Regions from separate parts of the Cobetia sp. AM6 genome, predicted to be linked through region 1. Evidence: predicted binding sites of a transcription regulator. Region 1 holds the regulator's gene; each other region holds the start of a gene.
What was found. The regulator sigma-54, encoded in region 1, starts transcription at its own class of promoters, with help from an activator protein. The targets are predictions, from matches to a motif close to TGGCACNNNNNTTGCTNT.

Region 1 (4,088 bases):
AATGACCTCGCCGCATATCGAGCACACGCCAGGCGATGACGTGACCCGGGCGCAGACCCCGAAGATTCGCACCAACGACAGTGAAGACCGCCGCTGGTATGCCACGGGGGACAGTGGCGTGTTGAGCGCCGGCGGCGACACCTTCACCCTCGAGGGCAATGCCAGACTGCGCCAGCCCGATGACCGCTGGACCCTCGATACCGATGTCCTGCACTACAGCCGTGATCAGAATCGCGCCTGGAGTGACGTGCCGGTCGTGATCACCCAGAATGGCCAGCATGTCGAAAGCGACAGCTTCAGCGCCGACCTCTCACAGGATTCCGCCGTGCTGCAGGGCCGTGTTCGCAGCGTCCTGCAACCCGGCACAGGCCAGAGCGAGGCCAGCAAGGAAGCCGAGCGCATCGACTCGGGCGCCGACAGCACCACCTCCGATGATGGGCGCGTCAACAGCACCTTCGAGGCAGCGCCTGCCAGCGGTGAATGAACCCGCCGGGCTGGCCGTCACGCCATGACCCGCGCCGCAACACCTTCTTCTCTGCCGCTCGATGGCATCATTGCTCGGGCGGCGACCCCGTCATGCCAAGGAGCCACCATGACTTCCACGACTCGCAAGCCCTTGACGGCCTGTCGCCAGACCCTCAACAGCGGTGTCATGGCGCTCTGCCTGGCACTGGGCATGTCCACCTTCGCCCCGGCCGCCATGGCGCTGGACAGCGATGCCAGCCAGCCGATCAACATCGCCGCGGACGCCCTGTCGCTCGATGACAAGGCCGGGACCGCCACCTACACCGGCCAGGTGGAAATGCGCCAGGGCAGCATGAAACTCGATGCCAGCCGCGTCGATATCAGCCGCGCCGGCAGCGGCGAGATCTCGCTGGTCAAGGCCACCGGCAAGCGTGCCTACCTGGAACAGCAGCCCGCGCCCGACGAGAAGCTGGTCAAGGGCTGGGCCGACACCATCCGCTACCATGCGCTGGAGCGCCGCGTGGAGCTGGTCGGCAACGCGCGTCTCGAGAAAGGCGATGACACCTTCGAAGGCGGCTACGTGGAGTACTTCCTCGACAAGCGCCAGGTGAACGCCAACAACAGCAAGACGGCACAGCAGACCGAAGGCGGTCGCGTGCACATGACTCTGACGCCGCGCGGCGCCAATGCCAGCAAGGAAAACTGAGTCATGACTGCTGCTACTCCGCGTACGCTGAGCGCTCGCCATCTGGCCAAGGCCTACAAGGGCCGCAAGGTGGTCAAGGACATCTCGCTGGAGATCCGCCAAGGCGACATCGTCGGCCTGCTGGGCCCCAACGGCGCCGGCAAGACGACCTCGTTCTACATGATCGTCGGGCTGGTGCGCGCCGATGCCGGCAACGTCTCCATCGATGACAAGGACCTCTCCGCTGCCGCCATGCATCAGCGTGCACGCGCCGGCATCGGCTATCTGCCGCAGGAGGCGTCGATCTTCCGCAAGCTGTCGGTGGCCGACAACATCATGGCGATCCTGGAGACCCGCAAGGACCTGGATCGCAATGGCCGCAAGGCACGCCTTGAAGAGTTGCTCGAGGAATTCAGCATCACGCACATCCGCGCCAGCGCCGGCATGAGCCTGTCCGGCGGCGAGCGTCGACGGGTCGAGATCGCCCGTGCACTGGCCACCGAGCCGGACTTCGTACTGCTCGATGAGCCCTTCGCCGGCGTCGACCCCATCTCGGTGGGCGAGATCAAGAGCATCGTGCGCCAACTGCGCGATCGTGGCATCGGCGTGCTGATCACCGACCACAACGTGCGCGAGACACTCGATATCTGTGACACCGCCTATATCGTCGGCGATGGCCAGATCATCGCCCACGGTGATGCGGACTCCATCCTGGCCAACCAGCAGGTGCGCGACGTCTACCTGGGCCACGAGTTCACGCTCTAGGGTCAGCGGCTGCGCTGAGCCCACCGGAGGCGAAAGCTTCAAAAGCCGCTGCGTGATTTTATCGCGTAGCGGCTTTTTCATGTCTGACATCAGACGCATGCATGACGTCCATACCACCTTGGTGGAAACATGGCATGCAAGTTGCTTGAATATTCACGACAACCTCTTGTCAGTGCCCCGAGTCACGGTATAGCGTAGTAAGCACGTTCCTTTGCCGTGAATTGACTGACTCCATGAAACCCACCCTGCAACTCCGCCTCGGCACCTCGCTGACCATGACGCCGCAGCTCCAGCAAGCGATCCAGCTGCTGCAGCTGTCGACGCTCGACCTGCGTCAGGAGATTCAGCAAGCCCTCGAGTCCAACCCCATGTTGGAGCTCGACGAGGACTACGAGTCGCTGGATGTCGTCGAGACACAGGATTCGAGCGAGATCTCCACTGCCGACTCCTCGAGCGAGATTCCCGAGGAATACCCCCTCGACAGTGACTGGTCGGACCTCTACCAGGACCACGCCGGTAGCCTGACCAGCTCCGGCAGTGGCAGCGGGAGTGAAGAAGGGCCGGACTTCGATCGCAATACCAGTGTCGAGAGCCTGCAGGACCACCTGCGCTGGCAGCTGGCGATGACCGACCTCGATGGCCGTGAACGCCAGATGGCGGAGAGCCTGATCGATGCCGTCGACGGTGCCGGCTATCTGAGTCTGTCACTCGATGAGCTGGTCGATGGCCTGCGCGGCCAGGGCCTGCCCGGCCTCAAGGCCTCCGAGCTCGAGCAGGTATTGTTGCGTCTGCAGCAGTTCGACCCGACCGGCGTCTTCGCCCGTGATCTGCGCGAATGCCTGCTGCTGCAACTGGCACTGCTGCCGGATGATCTGCCGCTGCTGGCGCAGGCGCGCCGCCTGGTACGTCAATTCCTCGAGGCACTGGGCAACGATGACCGCAAGCTGCTCAAGCGCCGCCTGAGCCTTGATGATGACGAGCTGGACCACGTCATTCGCCTGGTGCGCGCGCTCGACCCGCGCCCGGCATCCGCCTGGGGCGAGCCCGCCAGCGATTACGTGATCCCTGATCTGCTGGTGCGCCATACCCGCCACGGCTGGCAGGTCGAGCTCAACCCGGAAGCGCTACCCAAGCTGCGCATCCAGCCGGAATACGCCGCGCTGATCAAGCGTGCCGACAAGTCCGCCGACAATACCTTCCTCAAGGACAACCTGCAGGAAGCCCGCTGGCTGATGAAGAGCCTGTCATCGCGCAATGACACCCTGCTCAAGGTCGGCCGCGAGATCATGGCGCGCCAGATCGACTTCCTCGAGCAAGGCGAGGAAGGCATGAAGCCGCTGATTCTGGCCAACATCGCCGAAGTGGTCGAGATGCACGAATCGACCATCTCGCGGGTCACGACCCAGAAGTACATCCACACCCCGCGCGGCGTCTTCGAGCTCAAGTTCTTCTTCTCGAGCCAGGTCGGTGGCAGCGGCAGTGGCGACGCCCACTCAAGCACCGCCATTCGTGCCCGCATCCGCAAGCTGATCGCGGAAGAGCCGGCCCGCAAGCCTCTCTCCGACTCACGGCTGGTCGATCTGCTCGCCAGCGATGGCATCGAGGTCGCACGCCGTACCGTGGCCAAGTATCGCGAAGCGATGGGCATCCCGTCCTCCAGCGAGCGCAAGCGTCTGGCCTGACCCGTCACCTGCGGCTGCCATGCCCTGCTCTCACCTCCACAATGGCAGCCGCCGCCAACCTCAAGCGCTGGATTTTCCGCTCATCAGCCTCTGACTTCGCGGGCAGCGGTGCGCCTGTCGCGCGCTCTGTCATCCCGTCAACCGCTCGTCAATTGCCCGTCATGGGCCATGACGGCGCGCAGGATGACGGTAAAAAACCGCCGTTCCGGCAGCGTCATTCACCGTCAATCGCATGTTTTTAAAGTCACTTTTGCGCGTATTGCACCTGGATGACACCCGGACAACCTCCCAAAACGCCGCTTGCTCCACTCAATCGAAGCGCCTGAAAGGCGACGTACATGCAGGGATTGGCGACGAAAACCCGCCTTCTTGCGCGTCTTTCACGCACCACCCACCAGACGTGCCCTTGAAGTCCACTCCGTTACCCCTCACTGAGTTGAAGACAAGCACTGAGCCACGATGCAGCGCAGCGTTGATCTTTGCGCAAAGCT
Region 2 (4,088 bases), 890 kb from region 1:
CTGAAGGCCTCGGGATAGTCCCGGGCGTAATGCGTCATCACGAATTCCAGGAAATCCCAGGCGGCCGGCTGCATGTGCGGCATCACCAGACAGCGTCTGGGGTCCTTGGCCAGCACCCGCTCACGCTCGGCGATCTCGCTCAGATAGTGCTCATCGATATCCAGCATGTGCTCGGTGATGGAACCCGGCTTGCCGGGCAAGGTATGCGGCTCGATATTGACCGAGTAACGGTACTCATCTTCCGGGAACGGGAAGGGAAAACGCTGGATGGCGTGATCGGAATTCTTGAAGGTGAACAGACCATGGAACGCCTGGTCATCTCGCGGGGAAAATTGCATGTTCCTGCTCCTTGGGGGTCCATCTCGCGAAAGACGTATTCAGAGATCCAGCACCAGCCGCTGGCTGCGTGCCCGGGAAACGCAGGGCATCACGCAGCGCTGACTGGCCCGCTCCTGTTCATCGAGGAAGGCATCACGGTGCTCCGCCTCCCCCTCCAGCATCTCGACCCGACACTGCCCGCAGACGCCGCCACGACACAGGCTCGTCACCTCGACACCGCTGCGCTCCAGCGCTTCCAGCATCGATTCCTGGGCGCCGACCGCCACTTCCACACCGCTGGCGCGCGCCACGGCCGTGAAAGGAGTCCCCGGTTCCGGGGCGGCAAAGACCTCGTGGTGGATGCGCGCGAGACTCCAGTGCAGCTCGCGTGCCGCTTCCTTCACGGCATCGATCATGGCTTGCGGGCCGCAGAGATAGACGTGCGTGCCGGCGGGCTGACGCGCCAGCAAGGCCTTCAGGTTCGGGCGTTCGAGACGATGCTGGGTGATGTTGCCACTCGCCAGATAGGGCGCGGCCTCCGGGAAGCGGGCGACGTCGAGGTCCTGGCTGCGCAGGTGCAGCTCCCAGCTGGCGCCACGCCGCTCAAGCTCCGGCAGGTAGGAGAGAAACGGCGTGATGCCGATGCCGCCTGCCAGCATCAGGTGGTGGCGCGCCTGCCAGTGCGGCAGAAACAGGTTGGCCGGCGGGCTGAGTTCCAGCTCGTCACCGACCTGCACACGGGAATGGATGGCTTCGGAGCCGCCACGCGAGACCGGCTGACGACGCACCGCGATGCAGTAATGCGAGGGATCATCCGGCGGGCTGATCAATGAGTAGGCGTTGCGACACACCCGCCCCTCTCCCGGAATGCCCAGCACCACATGACTGCCCGGCGAGAACGGCGTGAAGGGGGGAGCCTCATCGGCAGGCACCAGGGTGAGACGGCGCACGCTGCTGCTGAGCTGATCGACCGCGGCGACCCGCGCCTTCATGAAGCGAGACATGGTGCCACCTCCTCCTGTGGGGGAATCTCTCCCGGGGCTTCCGCATCGATTCGCACGCCCATGTAGGCGCCGAGACGCTTGGAAAAATGATCACGCACTTCCAGCATCAAACCGCAGCCATCACAGGCTGCCGGCGAGTGGATGACATGCTCACTGACCTGCTGACAGTGCACGCAGAACACATGCCGCCCCAGGGCAGCGACCGGCAACATCACCATGTCATCCAGCAGCAGCCCCTGCTGCTGAGCCAGATTGGCGACCTGCCACACGAAATGCTCACTGCCGATGATGACCAGACACCCCGCGACACCGATCTCGCTGATGGCGCCGACCAGTGCGTCGCAGGCCTTCGGGCGGTCATCGACGTCGTACCAGCGATGCAGACGGGCGTTGTCGACGGGGCCCGTGGGCAACGCCTCTGTTGCCGGGGCGGATTGCACGGCGCCTCCCACCTCGCGGCTACCGAGCTGCCCCAGCAGCGTACTGATCAGCTGACAATGCATCTGCAGCTGCTGACGGGCGTTGCCCGCCGCCTCACCAGTACCTGGCAGGCTCTCGGGAGACTGGCACGCCACCAGATAGCGTTGGGCATCGGGCAGCGCCTCGATGCGTGGATAGTGTTGCCGACTTCGAATCCCGGCAGTGACAGAGGATGATTGCGGGCTTTTCATGACACGACCCTGCTCTGAGAAATTGTCCTTGTTGTAATGCCGCCGTCTTGACGATGACGTGCATCCGACTACCACTCCATTTCTTGAGCATATTTCGTGCCATTGACGGCAAAATCATTGCCCCACATACCCGACAAAATTGCCTGAAAATCCTGCTTCATACATGAACCATCAATCGAGACATTCACGCACCAAAACAGAACACTCAGCTCAGGTAAAACGGCTTGTATTCACCATTATTGCTCTGTTTCATTCTCACCCCACAAGCCAACCTCTACGCCTGACATCTTTCTCATGAAATAACCACAAGATCCTGAAAGAATGGAAAAACTCTGCCTTGAGAAAATCACGACCTCTCCGTCGACACGACACCATGTGCTTCTCCATCATCAGCATTATGACGCGCTTTCGCTTGCACGATATCGGCCGGATTCCTTGATTGAACTCAGCACAAAAGAAAGCGCCTCACCGAAGGGGTGAGGCGCTCTAATGACTCGATGGAATCAGGTCACATTTTTCTACATCAACCGGAGCAGAGCTCTTGTCATTGCGACAGCTTGCCTGGACAACATTGCGGCGAGCTTGCTGACAAAAGGCTTCGCAGCTTTGCCATGACAATCATGCGCAATGCCAGCCATGCACGATCGCTCTCATGCGCAATGGCACACGCACGATAGAGATCGTGCCATCAGTAACCGCTCTGTCCCGGCACCCAGTTGGTGCCCGCCAGCGGCACCCGGGCCATGGCCGCGGCTTCCACGTTCAGGGCGACCAGATCTTCCGGTTCCAGGTGGTGCAGGTGCGACTTGCCACAGGCACGTGCCAGGGTCTGGGCTTCCAGCGTCAGCACGCGCAGGTAGTTGGCCAGACGCTTGCCGGCTGCGACCGGGTCCAGTCGCTGGCTCAGCTCCGGGTCCTGGGTGGAGATACCGGCCGGACACTTGCCATCCTGGAAGTCGTCATAGAAACCGGCGGCGGACCCCAGCTTCTGATACTCATCGGCATAGCGCGGATGGTTGTCGCCCAGCGCAATCAAGGCGGCGGTACCGATGGCCACGGCGTCGGCACCCAGCGCGATCGCCTTGGCCACATCAGCGCCATTGCGAATCCCGCCGGAGACGATCAGCTGCACCTCACGGTGCAGGCCCATCTCCTGCAGTGCCTGAGTGGCCTGGGGGATGGCAGCCATGGTCGGGATGCCGACGTGTTCGATGAAGACATCCTGGGTGGCGGCCGTGCCGCCCTGCATGCCATCCAGCACGATGACATCCGCGCCCGCCTTCACCGCCAGCTTGACGTCGTAGTAGGTGCGGGTCGCGCCGATCTTGACGTAGATCGGCACCTGCCAGTCGGTGATCTCGCGCAGTTCGGCAATCTTGATCGCCAGGTCATCCGGGCCGGTCCAGTCCGGGTGGCGACAGGCGCTGCGCTGGTCAATGCCCTGCGGCAGCGTACGCATGCCCGCGACCCGCTCGGAAATCTTCTGGCCCAGCAGCATGCCGCCACCGCCGGGCTTGGCGCCCTGCCCGAGCACGACTTCAATCGCATCGGCCTTGCGCAGGTCGTCCGGGTTCATGCCATAACGTGACGGCAGATACTGATAGACGAGTCGCGAGGACTGGCCGCGCTCCTCCGGGGTCATGCCGCCATCGCCGGTGGTGGTGGAGGTGCCGATTTCCGAGGCGCCACGCCCCAGCGCTTCCTTGGCCTGGGCGGACAGGGCACCGAAGCTCATGCCAGCGATGGTCACCGGCGTGCTGATCACGACCGGCTTCTTTGCATGGCGCGTGCCGAGCACGACTTCGGTCTCGCACTTCTCGCGATAGCCTTCCAGCGGATAGCGCGACATGCTGGCGCCGAGGAACAGCAGGTCGTCGAAATGCGGCACCTTGCGCTTGGCGCCCCAGCCACGGATATCGTAGATTCCCGTCTCCGCCGCGCGCTGGATCTCATGGATGACATCGCGGCCGAAGGTCGCGGATTCCCGCAGTGCCGGGTTGTAGGGCTGTGTTTGAGTCTCGTCGGTCATGTTGAGCATCCTGATCAGTAGGCTGAGGCGTTGTCGACCTTGAAGTGATAGAGCTGACGCGCAGAT
Region 3 (4,088 bases), 880 kb from region 1:
CGGCGGCGACTTCGGAATCGTTGTCGGTCTCGAAGCTGATGCCCTCACGCTTGAGCTTGGTGCGCAGCCAGTTGTGGTTGGACAGCGAGCCGTTGTGGACCAGGCACAGGTCACGCCCGGTGGAGAACGGGTGGCTGCCCTGCAGGGTCACGGCGCTTTCGGTCGCCATGCGGGTATGGCCGATGATGTGGCTGCCCTGCATGCCCTTGAGGCCATAGAGGCTGGCGATATGAGCCGGCAGGCCCACCGCCTTGAGGATCTCGATGCTCTGCCCCACGCTCAGCACGCGAATCTGCGGGGCGCTGTCGGCAAGCCAGCCGCGCACGGCGCTCTCTTCCCCGGCGATCTTGAATACCGCGACACTGGCATTGCTGAACCAGTCCGCCACCGTGCCGACCTGCTCGCCCAGGCCCTTGGCGATCGCCTCCCAATCCTCATCGGCACCATCGCTTTGCAGCGTCAGCTTGATGCCAGCGTCAAATTCGTCGCCATAGATGGCGAAGCCGGCGCTGTCCGGGCCGCGATCGGTCATCGCGATCAACATCGGCTCGAACAGCTCCCCCAGGCGCGATTCCAGCGCCGGGTTCTTGAGATAAAGCCCTACGATTCCACACATGGTGATGTCCTCTCACGGGCAGGAGGCGTCTCCTGCCTGGTGTCTTGAGCGTGGTGGTGACAGTGGCGACCCTCGTCTGGCATGCCCCGCGAGATCCGCGAGCGCCGCCGGATGAGATCAGAAGAATTCGGCGTAGCGCTGGACTTCCCAGGCACTGACCTGTGCGTTGTAATCCAGCCATTCCTCGCGCTTGAGGCGCATGAACTCGGCGCAGATTCCCTCGCCCAGGCTCTCGCGCAGAATGCTGTCCGCCTCGAGCGCATCGATGGCCAGCGAAAGATTCTGCGGCAGCTTCTCGATGCCCTTCTCGGCGCATTCGCTCGGGGTCAGCGAGTAGAGATTGATGTTGTGGGGCGTGCCCGGGTCCAGCTTGCGCGCCACGCCATCCAGCCCCGCCGCGATGATGGCGGCGTGCACGAGATAGGGGTTGCAGCCGGCGTCCGGCAGGCGGAACTCGAGGCGACCGTAGGGCACACGCACCATGGCCGAGCGGTTGTTGTCACCGTAGGCGATGAAGACCGGCGCCCAGGTCGCGCCGCTGGTGCTGCCACCACCGACCAGACGCTTGTAGGAATTGACGGTCGGCGCGGCAAAGGCACACAGCGCCGGGGCATGTGCCAGCAGTCCGCCGAGGAAGTGGTACGCCAGCGGCGACAGGCCCATGCCCTGGGCGTCGGAGTCATCGCCGAACAGGTTGCGGCCGGTGTCATCACATACGGACAGGTGGAAGTGCATGCCATTGCCCGGGCGGTCCGCCAGCGGCTTGGGCATGAAGGAGCACACCATGCCCAGGTCATTGGCGATCTCGCCGGCGGCCATGCGCACGAAGGTGAAGCGGTCTGCCGAGGTCAGTGCATCGCTGTAGGTGTAGTTGATCTCGAACTGGCCGTTGGCGTCCTCGTGATCGATCTGATAAACGTCGAAGTCCACCGCTTGCAGCGATTCGACCAGGCGCTCGAGGAATTCACGCGAACGCGACAGGCCCTTGTAGTCGTAGCAGGGCTTGGCGAGGGTATCGCTCTCGTCCACCGGCAACAGCTCACCCGCTTCCCCCCGGCGGAACAGCGAGAATTCCGGCTCCAGCCCGCTATTGAGCGTCCAGCCCTTCTCCTTCAGGCGCTCCAGCTGCTTGAGCAACACCACGCGGCTGTCGTTGGCGAACGGCTGACCATTGACGTAGCCATCACAGGCCATGCGTGCATAACCCGGCTGCCACGGCACCAACGACAACGAGCTCAGATCACCCCGCGCCATGAAGTCCGGCCCCTCCGGCGACATGCCGAGACCACTGACGGCAAAGCCGGCAAAGCCGGCGCCCTTCTCGACCACATCCATCAGGCAATTGGCCGGCACGGACTTGGTCTTGGCAGCGCCATGAATATCCACGAACTGCGCCAGCAGATAGCGAATGTCGTGATCCTTGATGAACTGTTGCGCGTTTTCGGGTGACATCTGGGTTTCCTCTGAGAGCGGACCGGGTTTCATCTCCCTCGACACTGTCTGCCACCCCGGGAAACCTGACCCCTTGTGGTGACTCGCCACGTCAAGATAGCGGATGAAACGAGTTTTTGTGATTCCTGCTGGTCAACTTTATTTCCCCCAAAGAAAAGCATGCAGCATGCCATTTCGCCAACTGCCGGCCAGAACTTTTCACCAACCTACTGTTTTGCATGGAAATTTATTTTCCAAGTTCATTTCATCCCACAGGAAACGCCAGGTGATCCTGAGTGAATTTCTACCTGTTTCTCGAAATAGGCATCATTTCGGTGCCCAAAGCTCTCTCTTCGCACCAGCATGACGCAAAGCGCTAATATTCACGCCCTGATTCGTGCTGCCAATCGGCGCCTGACTCGCTCAAGTGCTGCCGTGGCCATGGCCTTTGACGGAATTGGCAAGCCCCTTGCTTAACTATGGGGAATGTTTCTTTCCTTCCAAGAATCGACTCTCGTGCGATCAGGCAAGGCAAGCAGCAGGCACAAGCCCTGGTGAAGCGCCTGAAAAGGCGAAAGAACAACAACACCTCCTGCGGCGGATGCGCGTCTTGCGCGACATCATCGCCAGCATCAGCAGGACTACGGCACCCCCCATTTACGCTAGGCAGCACGACTCACAGGAGAAAGGGACGCATGGCGAATTCATGGCGCATCTCGGCACTGGCCGAACAACACCGCAAGCTGGGCGCGGAGCTCGAAGACTGGAATGGCATGGGCACCGCCTGGAATTACGCCGTCTCGGACACGGCCGATGACCACGAGACCATTCGCACCCGCGCCGGTCTGATGGATGTCTCGGGGCTCAAGAAGATCCACTGCAATGGTCCGCACGCTCAGGCCGTGCTGGATTACGTCACCACGCGGGACATGTCCAAGCTGTATCCGGGCAAGTCGGTGTATGCCAGCGTCTTGAATGAGGCCGGCAAGTTCGTCGACGACTGCATCGTCTATTGCCTGGCACCGAACTCCTACCTCGTGGTGCACGGCACGGGTACCGCGAATGAAATGCTGGCCAAGAGTGCCCTGGGGCGCGCCGTCAGCCTGACCTTCGATGACGACATGCACGACATGTCACTGCAGGGGCCGGTCGCGGTGGATTTCCTGGAGCGTCACGTGCCGGGCATCCGTGAGCTGCGTTACTTCCACCATCTGCAGACCCAGCTGTTCGGCTGCCACGTGATGATCTCGCGCACCGGCTACACCGGCGAGCGTGGCTACGAGATCTTCTGCAAGGCCAAGGACGCCCCCTCTCTGTGGGAACAGATCCTCGCGGAGGGTGCCGACATGGGCATCAAGCCGTGCAGCTTCGGTACCCTTGACTGGCTGCGGGTCGAGAGTCACCTGCTGTTCTACCCGGCGGACAATTCCGAAACCTACCCGTACCCCGACCAGCCCGTGGGCGACACCCTGTGGGAACTGGGCCTGGACTTCACCGTCTCGCCGGGCAAGACTGAATTCCGTGGCGCCAGCGAACACTTCGCGCTGCAGGGCAAGGAGCGCGTCAAGGTCTATGGCGTGCTGCTGGATTCGAAAGACGTCGCCCAGATCGGTGACAAGATCTACGCCGACGGCAAGTGTGTCGGTGTCATCACCCAGGGCATGTACTCGCGCCTGAGCGATCGTTCCATGGCGCTGGCACGTCTCGAACCCGGCTATGCCGAGCATGGCACCCCGCTGACCCTCAAGACTGGCACTGACGGCGAGACCAGCCTCTCGGCCATCAGCCATTCCCTACCCTTCGATGACCCGGAAAAGGCCAAGCGACTGGCTCGCGGCTGATCGCACGCCACAGCCGCGAGGCAACAGCTCAAGCCCCGCGGCAACAGTGCGAATCGCGTGATGCTGGATAGCGTGAAACCTGAGAGGCCTCCTCGGCATGGCGTCGAGGAGGCCTCTTGCATCACACGCCATGGAGTCAGGACGAGGACTGGCCACAAACGTGGATGAGGGTTGGCGGTAAACTTGATAATGTCACCCGA

Region 2: CLAM6_RS07360 (dimethylamine monooxygenase subunit DmmA family protein) is a predicted target of sigma-54. The motif match lies at 2,078-2,095, and genes of this name have one in related genera.
Region 3: CLAM6_RS07335 (aminomethyltransferase family protein) is a predicted target of sigma-54. The motif match lies at 2,506-2,523, and genes of this name have one in related genera.

What each region holds. Positions count from the first base shown of each region.
Region 1 covers NZ_AP021868.1:836,942-841,029, reverse strand. Annotated here, with positions in the region: gene lptC (LPS export ABC transporter periplasmic protein LptC) at 1-484, shown strand, start outside; gene lptA (lipopolysaccharide transport periplasmic protein LptA) at 593-1,171, shown strand; gene lptB (LPS export ABC transporter ATP-binding protein) at 1,175-1,915, shown strand; gene CLAM6_RS03560 (RNA polymerase factor sigma-54) at 2,149-3,597, shown strand.
Region 2 covers NZ_AP021868.1:1,722,843-1,726,930, reverse strand. Annotated here, with positions in the region: gene CLAM6_RS07370 (heme-dependent oxidative N-demethylase family protein) at 1-338, opposite strand, end outside; gene CLAM6_RS07365 (PDR/VanB family oxidoreductase) at 378-1,322, opposite strand; gene CLAM6_RS07360 (dimethylamine monooxygenase subunit DmmA family protein) at 1,307-1,993, opposite strand; gene CLAM6_RS07355 (FMN-binding glutamate synthase family protein) at 2,682-4,022, opposite strand; gene CLAM6_RS07350 (protein glxC) at 4,037-4,088, opposite strand, start outside.
Region 3 covers NZ_AP021868.1:1,717,819-1,721,906, reverse strand. Annotated here, with positions in the region: gene CLAM6_RS07345 (class II glutamine amidotransferase) at 1-616, opposite strand, end outside; gene glnT (type III glutamate--ammonia ligase) at 734-2,068, opposite strand; gene CLAM6_RS07335 (aminomethyltransferase family protein) at 2,743-3,888, shown strand.